Regions from separate parts of the Candidatus Pelagibacter sp. HIMB1715 genome, predicted to be linked through region 1. Evidence: riboswitches for the same ligand, from Rfam matches in the RefSeq annotation. Region 1 holds a riboswitch; the other holds the start of a gene.
What was found. Region 1 has a riboswitch for glycine ahead of gcvT (glycine cleavage system aminomethyltransferase GcvT). Riboswitches for the same ligand answer to the same signal wherever they lie in the genome.

Region 1 (6,679 bases):
TGGAATGATATGGTAATCAATAAACGTTTTTGATAGTTTATTATTTTCCAAATATTCACCTAAAGTTAGTTTTTGATCTCTAACATTTATTTGATCACTATTTTTATAAAATTTAATAATATCAAAAAACATTTTTAAAAAATTAGGATTAAACAAATTAGATCTATTTGAAAAAATTCCATTTAAACCTTTTCCACAATATTCAAAGTTTGTATTTTCTACTGATACAGAAAATGACATGTCACTTTTTTCAATCTGAACATCATTTTCTTTAAAGAAATTAATTAAATTTGGATAGGTTTGAAAATTAAATACAATAAAACCAATATCTACAGATACTTTCTTTTCATCAAAAATTAAATCTATTGTATGAGAATGACCACCAAAATGATCTTCTTTCTCAAAAAGATCTACATGATGTTTTTTTGATAAATAATAAGCAGCACTTAAGCCTGATATACCAGAACCGACTACGGCAATTTTCATTAATGGTTAAGCCGCGTCTTCTTTAAACTCATCCATACTTGGACAAGTACAAAAGATATTCTTGTCTCCATAAACATTGTCCACTCTTGCAACTGGTGGCCAAAATTTATTTGTTTTTAAGAACTTAGCAGGATAAGCAGCTTGCTCTCTTGAATATTTATGATCCCATTCATCTGATGCAAGTTCTATATCTGTATGAGGAGCGTTCTTAATAGGATTGTCTACTTTATCAAACTCACCAGAATTGATCTTATCTATTTCAGATTTGATATTAATTAAAGTATCACAAAATCTATCAAGCTCAGATAAACTTTCACTCTCTGTTGGCTCTATCATCATAGTTCCTGCAACTGGCCAAGACATTGTTGGTGCGTGGAAACCATAATCGATCAATCTTTTAGCGATATCTTCCTCAGTGATACCTGTCTCACTCTTAATTGATCGAATATCTATAATACATTCATGAGCAACATTGCCATTAGAACCTTTGTACAAAATTGGGAAATGATCTTTAAGTCTATGGGCTATATAATTTGCGTTTAATATCGCAACTTGAGTAGCTAATTTTAAACCTTCAGAACCCATCATTTTAATATACATCCAAGAAATTGATAAAATACTTGAGCTTCCCCAAGGGGCTGCTGAAACTGCTCCTATTCCTGTAGCAGGTCCACAATCTTTAACAACTGGATGATTAGGTAAATAAACTTGCAAATGTCTTTTACATGCAATTGGTCCCATTCCTGGTCCTCCACCACCATGTGGAATACAGAATGTTTTGTGTAAGTTTATATGACAAACATCTGGACCAAAATTTCCAGGTCTTGCTATTCCAACAAGTGCATTTAAATTTGCACCATCCATATAAACTTGACCACCGTGTTTGTGTATCAGTTCACAGATATCTGTAATTTTTTCTTCAAATACTCCGTGAGTAGAAGGATATGTAACCATTAATGCTCCAAGATTTTCAGAATGTGCTTCTGCTTTTTTCTTCAAATCTTCAAAATCAACATTTCCTTCTTTATCACAATCAACAACTACAACTTTCATTCCAACCATTTGTGCACTAGCAGGATTTGTTCCATGTGCTGAGCTTGGAATTAAACATATATTCCTGTTTTCTTCTCCTCTGTCTAAATGATATTTTCTAATTACCATCAAGCCAGCATATTCTCCTTGAGCACCTGCATTTGGTTGAAGTGAAACTCCAGAAAAACCTGTAATGGATCTTAACCAATTTTTTAGATCAGTGAATAAAGCTCTATAACCTTCCATCTGCTCTACTGGTACAAACGGATGAGGCTCAGCTAACTCTCTCCATGAAATAGGAATCATTTCTGCAGTAGCATTTAATTTCATAGTACATGAGCCAAGTGCAATCATAGTTCTATTAAGAGCTATATCTTTATCCTCTAATTTTTTTAAATATCTAAGCATCTCTGTTTCTGAATGATATGAATTAAAAACAGGATGTTCTAAGTATTTAGAAGTTCTCAGTAAATTTTTTGGTAAATTAGGTAAACTTACGGTTGGATCTTCTTTTTTAATCGATTCAGCTGCGTTAAAAATTTTCAACAATTGATTTACTCTATAAACATTTTTCTTTTCATCAAAAGAAACAGCCAACATTTCAGAATTTACTCTTCTAATATTTACTTTTTGATCTAAAGCATTTTTATAGATTTGATCAGTCTTATCTTTTGTTACAATTGTAACTGTATCAAAGAAATGATCTGAATAAATTTCATATCCAGATTGTTTTAATTTATCTGCAAAATTTTTAGCTAATTGAGAAACTCTTTCTGCAATAGTTTTTATTCCATCTGGACCGTGGTAAATAGCATATGCAGCTGAAACAATTGCTAACAATGCTTGAGCAGTACAAATGTTACTTGTCGCTTTATCTCTTCTAATATGTTGCTCTCTTGTTTGAAGTGATAATCTGTAAGCTTTATTTCCATGTCTATCTACTGACACACCAATAATTCTTCCTGGCATAGATCTTTTGAACTCATCTTTAGTTGCAAAGAAAGCTGCATGAGGTCCACCATAACCCATTGGAATTCCAAATCTTTGAGAGCTTCCTACTGCAATATCAGCGCCTAATTCTCTTGGTGTTTTAAGTAGCGCTAAAGCTAATAAATCAGAAACTAATACAGCTTTTCCATTTTTTTTATGAATTTTGCTGATAGCTTCACTTGGATCTTTGATGTCTCCTAAAGTTCCAGGATATTGAAGAATTCCACAAACTAAATCCTCTTTAAGTTGATCCAATACTTTATCTTCATTGCCAACAAGTACTTTTAATCCCATTGGCTCTGCTCTTGTTTGAATTACATCAATCGTTTGTGGATGACAATTTTCTGATACAAAAACTAAATTACTATCCTTTTTATTTAACCTGTGACTTAATCCCATAGCTTCTGCAGCTGCTGTTCCTTCATCAAGCAAAGATGCGTTTGCAATATCCATACCTGTGAAATCAACAATCATTTGCTGAAAGTTTAGAAGCATTTCTAGTCTTCCTTGTGCTACTTCAGGCTGATAAGGAGTATATGATGTATACCAACCTGGATTTTCTAGAATATTTCTTAAAATTACATACGGAGTGTAAGTTCCATAGTAACCCATACCAATAAAATTTGAATAAATTTGATTTTTTTTTGAAATTGCTTTCAATTTTCTTAACGCTTCATACTCGGAATTAGACTCTCCTATGTTTAATCCATCTTTCAATTGTATCTTTTCTGGAACTGTGCTTTTTATTAAATCGTCTAATGAATTATAATTAAGCTCCTTCAGCATTTTATTTTGATCTTCTTCTGAAGGCCCAATGTGTCTTTTTAAAAAGTCTTTTTGTGAGTTATGTAACATTAGCTATCACTCTCCTTTGCAAATTTATCGTATTCTTCTTTGTTCATTAAGCTGTCCATTTCTGAACTATCTTTTAATTTAAGTTTAAAAAACCAAGCTGATCCCTCAGGGTCTTCATTAATTTTTGCAGGATCATCTACAATAGCTTGGTTAGTATCTACTACTTCGCCACTTACAGGAGTATAAACATCACTTGCAGCTTTAGTTGACTCAACTACTCCTGCTGTGCCATCTTTTTCAACGCTTGAACCTTTTTCAGGTAACTCAGCAAAAACAATATCTCCCAACATTTCTGTTGCATGCTTTGTAATTCCAATGGTGGCAACATCGCCCTCCACTGTAATCCACTCGTGTTCTTTTGAAAATTTAACTTCACTCATTAGTTTACTCCTTTCACATAACTTTTTTTATAAAATGGTAACCCACAAACACTTGCAGGATGTTTTTTTCCTCTTACTTCTAGTAAAATTTTTGTATCAACTTTAGAAAACTCTTTATCAATGTAGCCCATTGCTATTGGACCATTTACACTTGGGCCAAAAGTTCCGCTTGTAACCTCACCAATAAGTTTTTCTGACTCATCAAATATTTTAGTTTTTTCTCTAGCAATCAATCTTCCTTCTGGCTTAATGCCAATTCTAATTTTAGAGGTACCTTCTTGTATTTCTTTCATAATTTTGTCAGAACCAACAAATCCACCATTTGAAATTCTCTCTTTAGAAATCGCCCACTTTAAGTTTGCTTCAATTGGTGTTTTTTCAGTATCAAGTTCATGTCCATATAAGCACAATCCAGCCTCTAATCTCAAGGTATCTCTTGCCCCAAGTCCTATAAGTTGTGCTCCTTTTTCCATCAAATTCTGAGTAAATCCTTCAGCTAAATCGTTGTTAATAGATATTTCAAAACCATCCTCTCCAGTATAACCAGACCTTGTAACAAAAACTTTCTGATCTTTATAATCAAACCAGTTCCCTGTCATAAAATTAAGTTTTTCAACACCTTCTATTATGTCATTTAAAATCTCAACTGACTTTGGACCCTGGATTGCAATTAATGCTCTTTGATCATCAAGAACCATTTCATATTTACTTTTAAGTAAATCTGATAAAATTTTAAAATCATTATCTTTGCATGCTGCGTTTAAAATAATTAAATATCCTTTTTCAATTTTAGTGATTATCAAATCATCATGAATTCCAGCACTATCGTTCATTAAAAAACTATATTTAGAAAAGTTTTGTTTCAAATTTTTTAAATCAAGTGGAAAAATTTTTTCAAGATCAGCAGTTAAGTCATCTCCACCATAAATAAATAATTGACCCATATGAGACACATCAAAAATACCTGCATTTGATCTTGTGAATTTATGCTCCTCAACAATCCCTTTGCTGTATTGTATGGGCATTTCATATCCAGCGAATTCTACAAATTTAGCTTGGTTATCTCGATGAAGCTTGTTTAAAGATGTTTTTTTTCCCATACTAACTCTGTCGTACCCATCTGTATTTTTGCCTGAGAGTTTTACTCCTTCGGCGAGAACTCAATCTCTTTCCAGAGTTAATATAATACGGTCCTTTTACCTGAGAGTTTCCTGGGCGGTTGCTCCTTCGGTGTCACAAAGTTTGTGATCTCTCCCGTTAACAAATATTCTAATAAATACTGTTTAATGTCAAATGTTATTAGATCGCTTTTTTTTCTGAGGTATATAAATTGTAAAATTGAAGTAAAACTGCAAGAATAACTATTGATCCTCCAATAATTACTATGAACGGTGGCTGTTCATTTATAAACAACCATGCCCATAAGGGACCAAGTACTGCTTCTGTTAACATTATGATTCCAACCATTGCTGATGGTGTTCGTTGAGCACCGATAGTAATAAATATAAAACCTAATCCTAATTGTAAAAACCCAGCTAAAAATCCTAAAAAGATATCATTAGGAGATATCATTATTTTTTCTGACATTAGGTAACCTATTAACAAAGCAAAAACACCTGCAACAAATTGAGCAGGAACCATATCAACAGTTGGATATTTTCTTACTACTAAAATTAATGTAGCAAATGATATTGGCATTATGAAAGCTGCAATATTTCCAGACATTTGGCCTGGAGATAAAGAACTTCCAACCATTAGAAGTATTCCTGAAATTGCAAGAATTATTGAAGTAAGAGTAATTGCTGAAATTTTTTCTTTTAAAAAAAAATAACCAAATATTGCTAAGAAGATTGTTTGTGTTTGAATAATAAAATTAGCATTAGCAACAGTTGTGTTATACATTGCAAACACATAACCACTAAAACCGAGTGATAAAATAAATCCACCAAAGAAACCGGGAAATCCTAAATTATAAAAGGATCTAAATACTTGTTTTTTATAAGTTAAAGCTAAGTATAAGCTAATAACAATTAAGAAAAATACTGTTCTCCAAAATAATATTTGCCAAAGAGTTGCTCCTTCAAATGACTTAACGATCAAACCTCCAAAACTGAGACTACACGCACCTAAGAAAATTAAAAAAGGTCCTGGAAGTTTTCTAATAATATTCATTATATTTGATTGAGTAAGTTCTGAGTATCCATCTCATACAATTTAAATAAAGTTTCTGCATCAGATAAATTTATCTCTTTAAATTTAATTTTTGAGCCAGGTGATATTTGTACTAATCGATCATAATCAACGCTGGCTACCACACCAATTTTTGGATATCCTCCAATAGTACCATGGTCTGACAGCATAATAATCGGGTTTCCATCTGCAGGTACTTGGATAACTCCTTTTAACAAACCTTCTGATTTAATATTGGTATTTACAATGTTTTCAATTTTTGGACCTTCTAAACGCATCCCCATTCTGTCTGAGAGTTTTGATACAGAAAATTGTTTTTCAAAAAATATCTTTTTTCCTTCCTGAGAAAAATAATCAAAGTTTGGTCCTTTTATTACTCTGATATTTTCAACTTTAGAATTTATATAGTTAGTTTTTTTTTTACTTTGGTCTGTATTAATATTTAAGATATTTATTTTTTGACCGTTCTCTAATTTTTTTCCACCATTTGATCCGATATTTGCCTTGGTATTTATAGAGCAACTATTCCATTGAAATTTTAAATCTAATTCTCCACCAACTGCTAAATAGCCATAAACTGATTTATTTGTTGATATAAGATTGATTTCATCTCCACTTTCGATTTGATAACTCTCATAACAATTACCATCAATTTCTGTGCCATTTTTAATAATTTTAAAAACAATATCGCCAGTGACTACTATGTTAATTTTATCTCCAGAATATTTTAAATGTGGTCCTTGGTA
Region 2 (6,679 bases), on a different contig from region 1:
ATGATTTTTTAGAACTGTTGTATTACTTTAAAAATATAAATTCTTTAACTTTAGAAAGTACAAATTTTTCTCTCAATGATGAAGAATTTAACAAAATAAAAAATATTTCTAATCAAATCCAACCAGATGTATTAATTTTATTTTGGCAATTTTGTATCAAGTCGTTAGAAGAATTAGATATTGTATCAAATCAACATTTATCAATTGAGATGTTTTTGATTAGATTAATGCACTTAAGTTCTGTAAAACAAATTAAACAAATAGATACAAAACCTACAGAAGAAAATTCAACTAGCAAAATTGAAATAAAAAAAGAGACTAAAATTATTGACCAAATAAAAAATATTTCTCAAGAAGAAAAAAAGAATCCTGAAATACAAACTGAAGTTAAAGCAGAAGTCAAAACTCAAATTAATTCTTTTGATGAATTAATTGCTACTTGCACAAGTAAAAGAGAATTAAAACTTAAATTTGAATTAGAGAAAAATGTCAATTTGGTTAAATTTGAAAAAAATAGGATTGAGATTTCATTTAATGACAGCCTTGATAAAGATTTTGTAAAAGATCTTTCCACAAAGCTTTTTGAATGGACAAAAGAAAGATGGATTATCACACTTAGTAAATCAAAAGGAGATCTTTCAATTAGAGAAAAGAAAGAAAATGAAAAAAAAATATTAATTGAAAAAGCTAAACAAACTGAAATTTATAAAAACTTTATGGAAAATTTTCCTGATGCAGAACTGGTAGATGTTAAATCGATAATTAAGGAGGATAAAAATAATGACTGATTTTAATAAAATATTAGACAAAGCAAAAGAACTTGAAGCAAAAATGAAAGAGAGTCAGCAAAAAATTAAGGAGATTAGAGTAGAGGGTATTTCTGGCTCAAATTCAGCAAAAATCGTCTTAGATGGAGAAGGTGAAATGCAATCAATTAAACTATCAGATGAAATAATGAAAGAAGACAAATCAATAATAGAAGATTTAATTGTAGCTGCGCATAATAACGCCAAATCACAATTAAAGTCGAAAACATCAGAAGAGATATCAAAAGCTACAGGTGGATTTGGAATACCTGGTTTTAAGTGGCCACTATAGTAGATGCAAAATATTAACGAGATTGAGGAATTAATAAAATTAATTTCAAAGCTTCCAGGTTTAGGGCCAAAATCTGCCAAAAGGATTGTTTTAAAACTCATTAATAACCGCGATGAATTAGTAAAACCAATGGCAAATACATTGGCTCAAGTTTATAAAAATGTAACTAGATGTAATTCTTGTGGTTCACTTAAATCAATTTCAACTGGATGTATAAATTGTGAAAATACAAGAAATAAATATTCAAAGATTTGTGTTGTAGAAGATATTGCTGACCAATGGTCGATTGAAAATTCAAATATTTATCAAGGGTATTTTCATATTCTGGGAGGCACTATTTCATCAGTAGGTCAAAGAAAAGAAGATTTACTTGTAAACTCGTTGGTTGAGAGAGTTAATCGAGATAAAATTGAAGAAGTTATATTAGCCACAAGTGCAACTGTTGAAGGTCAAACTACTGCTTACTATATTCAAGATAGCCTGAAAAATTCTAATGTAAAAATTACAAAACTTGCACAGGGGTTACCTGTAGGTGGTGAAATTGAAAGTTTAGATGACGGGACTTTATTTTCTGCTTTTAAAAATCGGTCTAATTTAGTTTCTAATTCAGATTAGACTTTTTAGTAAGTCTATTTAAATGTAGTAAAGGTTCAGTATAACCAGATGGTTGTTCTTTTCCTTTAAACACCAAATCACAAGCGGTTTGAAATGCAATTGAATTTTCAAAGTTATCACTCATTCTTACATAATTAGAGTCATTTTTATTTTGATCATCTACAATTTTAGCCATGTCTTTAAGAATTTCTACAACTTGAATTTTTGTTGTAATTCCGTGATGTATCCAATTTGCAATATGTTGAGATGAAATTCTAAGTGTGGCTCTATCTTCCATCAAACCCACATTATTTATATCTGGTACTTTGGAGCATCCAACTCCTTGATCGATCCATCTGACCACATAACCTAATAAAGTTTGAGCTGAGTTAGAAATTTCTTTATTAATTTCATCTACAGACCAATTTGGTCTATCAGCAGTAGGTATTGTTAAAAGATCATCAAGCTTTGCTTGTTCTCTATTTTTAATTTTTTGTTGTTCATCAAAAATATTTATTTCATGATAATGTAGCGAATGTAAAGCTGCAGCCGTCGGAGATGGAACCCATGCACAATTTGCACCTGCTTTTAAATGTCCAGTTTTTTGCTCCATCATATCTTTCATTTTATCAGGCATTGCCCACATTCCTTTTCCAATTTGAGCTTTTCCAGAAAATCCACATTTTAAACCAATATCAACATTGTTGTTTTCATAGGCTGTAATCCATTTTGAAGTTTTCATGTCACCTTTTTTAATCATTGGACCAGCTTCCATAGAGGTGTGCATTTCATCACCAGTTCTGTCTAGAAAACCTGTATTTATAAAGAAAACTCTATTTTTTAACGATCTAATGCACTCTTTTAAATTAGCTGAAGTTCTTCTTTCTTCATCCATTATTCCAATCTTGCAGGTATATTTTGGTAAACCTAAAACTTCTTCAACTTTTGAGAAAAGCAAATCAGTAAATGCAGTTTCATCTGGTCCATGCATTTTTGGTTTCACGATATAAATAGAACCAGTTCTTGAATTAGTTTTTTTCTTAATATCATGAAGGGCTGCAGCTGTAGTAATGAATGCATCCATTATTCCTTCTGGAACTTCACTACCATCTTTTAAAATTATTGATGGATTAGTCATTAAGTGACCAACGTTTCTAACTAGCAGTAAACTTCTTCCATGAAGCTTTAAACCTTTTCCATCTTTTGAAATATAGCTTCTATTAGGATTAAGTTTTCTTTCAAATAATTTTCCTTCTTTTTCAAATTTTGATTTTAGATCACCTTTCATCAGACCTAGCCAATTTCTGTAACAAACAATTTTATCTTCTGCATCTACAGCAGCTACACTATCTTCGTTATCGCATATAGTTGACACCGCAGATTCTAAAATTATGTCACTAATCCCAGCATGATCTTGTTGAGCTGCAAAAGCTCTTGAGTCTTTTAAAATTTCTATATGTAAATTGTTATTTTTTAAAATTATAGCAGACGGGTTGTCAGCTTCACCCCTATGGCCAATAAACTTATTCTCATCTACTAAATCATAAATATCAGCACCTTTTAAAGCTTTAAATTTTCCATACTTAACAGCAAAACTTGTAATTTTTTGCCAACTCAATCCTGCTAATGGAAAATATTTATCTAAAAAATCTCTTCCATATTTTATTACCATCTCACCTCTTAATGGGTCGTATCTTTCAGATACACTATCTTCTGATTGTTCAATTACATCTGTTCCATACAGACTATCGTATAAGCTCATCCATCTAGCATTAGCAGCATTTAATGCATATCTCGCATTCATGACTGGTACAACAAGTTGAGGTCCAGCAATACTTGTTATTTCCTCATCAACATTTTGAGTTGATATTTCAAAATCGTCACCTTCTTCTTTCAAATAACCAATTTCTGTTAGAAATTTTTTATAATCTGACAAATTAAATTCATTTCCCTTATTTTTTATATGCCAATTGTCTATTTGTTTTTGTAAGTCTTCTCTAAATTTTATTAATTCTTTATTTTTAGGTGCTAATTCATTGACTGTTTTCTCGAACCCTGACCAAAAATTATCAACAGATAGATCTGTTTCTTTTAATAGCTCGTCGCTAATAAATTGAGAAAGTTTTTCAGATACTTTTAAAGTATTTATATTTATATATTTTTCTTGCATATCACCTAAATTACCCCATCTGTATTTTTGCCTGAGAGTTTTGCTCCTTCGGCGGAATTAATTCTCTTTCCAGAGTGTTATGCAACTATCGGTCCTTTTTACCTGAGAGTTTCCGGGGTGGTTGCTCCTTCGGTGCTAAATCTTTTAGTCTCTCCCGATAGAAAATATGTATCTTCTTCTAGAAAAGAGTCAATTAATAACAATTACACTTTAAATTAAATATCATTTTATTGCCTTTTTTATGAATTAACCATCCGCTATAACCATATTATGAAAAATTATCTTAATTTTGAAACTGAGATTAAAGATTTAGAGACAGAATTGGAAAAATTAAAAGATCCCTACAATCAAGAGGGATTGTCAGAAGTAGATACGCAAAAAATTTCAAAAACACAAGTTGAGTTAGATCAAAAATTAAATGATATATATTCAAACCTAGATCCATGGCAAACCACCATGGTTGCAAGACATGAAGACAGACCAAAGTCTAAATTTTTCATAGATAATTTATTCGAAGATTTTATTTCTCTATCTGGAGACCGTTATTATGGTGAAGATAAATCTGTACTTACAGGTTTTGCAAAATTTAATGGTCAGTCAGTTTTAGTAATTGGTCAAGAAAAGGGTGAAGATTTGGATAGTAGAATTCAAAGAAATTTTGGGATGATGCGACCTGAGGGTTACAGAAAAACTATTCGATTAATGAATTTAGCAAATAAATTTAAAATTCCAATTATCACTTTTATAGACACGCCAGGTGCTTATCCTGGTGTTGGTGCAGAGGAAAGAGGTCAAGCTGAGGCAATAGCAAAATCAATTGAATGTTGCATGGAACTTAAGGTGCCAACTATCGCAATAATTATAGGTGAAGGTGGATCAGGTGGTGCTATTGCATTAGCATCGTCTAACAAAGTTATCATGCTAGAAAATGCTATTTATTCAGTTATATCTCCTGAAGGCTGTGCAACTATATTATGGAGAGATCCAAAAAAAATGCTTGATGCAGCAAAAGCAATGAAGCTTTCCGCAAAAGATTTATTAAAATTAAAAGTTATTGATGAAATAATCCCAGAACCTTTAGGTGGTGCTCACAGGGATAGAGACCTGATGCTTGATAACGTTAGAAAATCTATTTCTACAAATTTAGATCAATACAAAGAAATGACGTCAGAAGATATAATGAATGAAAGAAAAAATAAATTTTTAAAAATTGGAAGAAACGATGGTTTTATGAGCAATGTAGAAGATTTAAGTAATTTGACCATCAAGAAAAATAATTTTGATAACATTTTCAAATCAAAAAAATTATTATTTGGTATTGGTATAGGTTTATTATTTTTAGCTTCTTTATTTTTTCTTTTTTAAGAATTACAAAGCTCCATGGCAATGTTTAAACTTCTTGCCCGATCCACAGAAGCAAGGTTCATTTCTTCCCATTTTTTTGGCTTGTGGTTTTGGATTTACTCTTTCCTCGTTGGAAGATCTTTCTTCTGTTATAACTTTTAAATTCATTAAAATTGTAACGTAGTCTAATTTTAGTTTTTCTAATAAATTTGAAAATAAATCAAAAGCTTCTTTTTTATATTCAACTAAAGGATCTCTTTGACCGTAAGATCTTAATCCAATCACTTGTCTAAGTTGTTCTAAATATTGTATATGTGATTTCCAATTCAAATCTATTGTTTGCAAAAATATTCTTTTTTCAATTTCTTTTGCATGCTGCTCGTTTAGAACTTTAATTCTTTCATTACGTGTCTCATTAAATTTTGAGGATATTTGCTCTTTCAGTTCATTATCTTTTGCAGAAATCAAACTTTCAAGTTCAGTATCATTAAAACTTTTCCCAACAATTTGCCTAACTTTATTGTTAAATTCATTACTTTTTGGATTAGATAAGTTTTGAATTTTTAATTTTATCAAGTCTTCTGATATTTCTTTTAAAAATTCGTCAGAATAATCAAAAATATTTTCACTATTCATTGCATTTTTTCTTTGAGAAAACACAACATGTCTTTGGTCGTTTAAAACATTGTCAAATTTGATAAGTGTTTTTCTGATATCAAAATTTCTGGCTTCAACTTTCTGCTGAGCTCTTTCTAATGCTTTGTTGATCCAAGGGTGATCAATACTTTCACCATCTTTTAAACCAAGTTTTTCAAGCATATTATTCATAGACTCTGAGCCAAAAATTCTCATCAAATCATCTTCTAAACTTACATAAAATACAGAACTACCCTCATCTCCTTGTCGTCCAGCTCTTCCTCTTGCTTGATTGTCCACTCTTCTAGACTCCATTCTTTCTGTACCAATTACAAATAATCCACCTAGAGATTTAATTTTTTCTTTATCTATTTTTAACTGATCATCAGGAATCGATCCTTTTTTTCCACCAAGCTGGATGTCAACACCTCTACCAGAAATACTGGTTGTAATTATCAAAGATTTTTCTTTTCCTGCATTTGCAATAATTTCAGCTTCATTTTCATGGTTCTTTGCATTTAAAACTACGTGTTTAATATTTTTTTCATTTAATAATTTAGAATAAACTTCTGATTTGTTGATACTAGATGTGAAAACCAAAATTGGTTGACCAATTTTATGTTTTTCAATGATCTTATTAATTATTGCATCATTTTTTTCTTTTTCAGTTCTAAAGATCAAATCATTATAGTCCTTTCGGATCATTTCTTTATTTGTTGGGATTACAACCACTGAAAGATTATATATTTCAAAAAATTCTTCAGATTCTGTGACTGCAGTACCGGTACAACCTGATATTTTTTTATATAGTTTAAAATAATTTTGATAGGTAATTGA

Region 2: linked by a shared signal. The riboswitch ahead of ACTTAY_RS03790 (malate synthase G) and the one ahead of gcvT (glycine cleavage system aminomethyltransferase GcvT) in region 1 are both predicted to bind glycine.

The regions. Positions count from the first base shown of each region.
Region 1 covers NZ_JBNAJY010000013.1:22,394-29,072, forward strand. The annotation lists gene ACTTAY_RS04050 (NAD(P)/FAD-dependent oxidoreductase) at 1-486, opposite strand, end outside; gene gcvP (aminomethyl-transferring glycine dehydrogenase) at 493-3,363, opposite strand; gene gcvH (glycine cleavage system protein GcvH) at 3,363-3,743, opposite strand; gene gcvT (glycine cleavage system aminomethyltransferase GcvT) at 3,743-4,843, opposite strand; glycine riboswitch at 4,922-5,011, opposite strand; gene ACTTAY_RS04070 (DMT family transporter) at 5,043-5,915, opposite strand; gene ACTTAY_RS04075 (biotin-dependent carboxyltransferase family protein) at 5,915-6,679, opposite strand, start outside.
Region 2 covers NZ_JBNAJY010000012.1:19,716-26,394, reverse strand. The annotation lists gene dnaX (DNA polymerase III subunit gamma/tau) at 1-788, shown strand, start outside; gene ACTTAY_RS03800 (YbaB/EbfC family nucleoid-associated protein) at 781-1,098, shown strand; gene recR (recombination mediator RecR) at 1,102-1,713, shown strand; gene ACTTAY_RS03790 (malate synthase G) at 1,700-3,862, opposite strand; glycine riboswitch at 3,942-4,029, opposite strand; gene ACTTAY_RS03785 (acetyl-CoA carboxylase carboxyltransferase subunit alpha) at 4,133-5,227, shown strand; gene secA (preprotein translocase subunit SecA) at 5,231-6,679, opposite strand, start outside.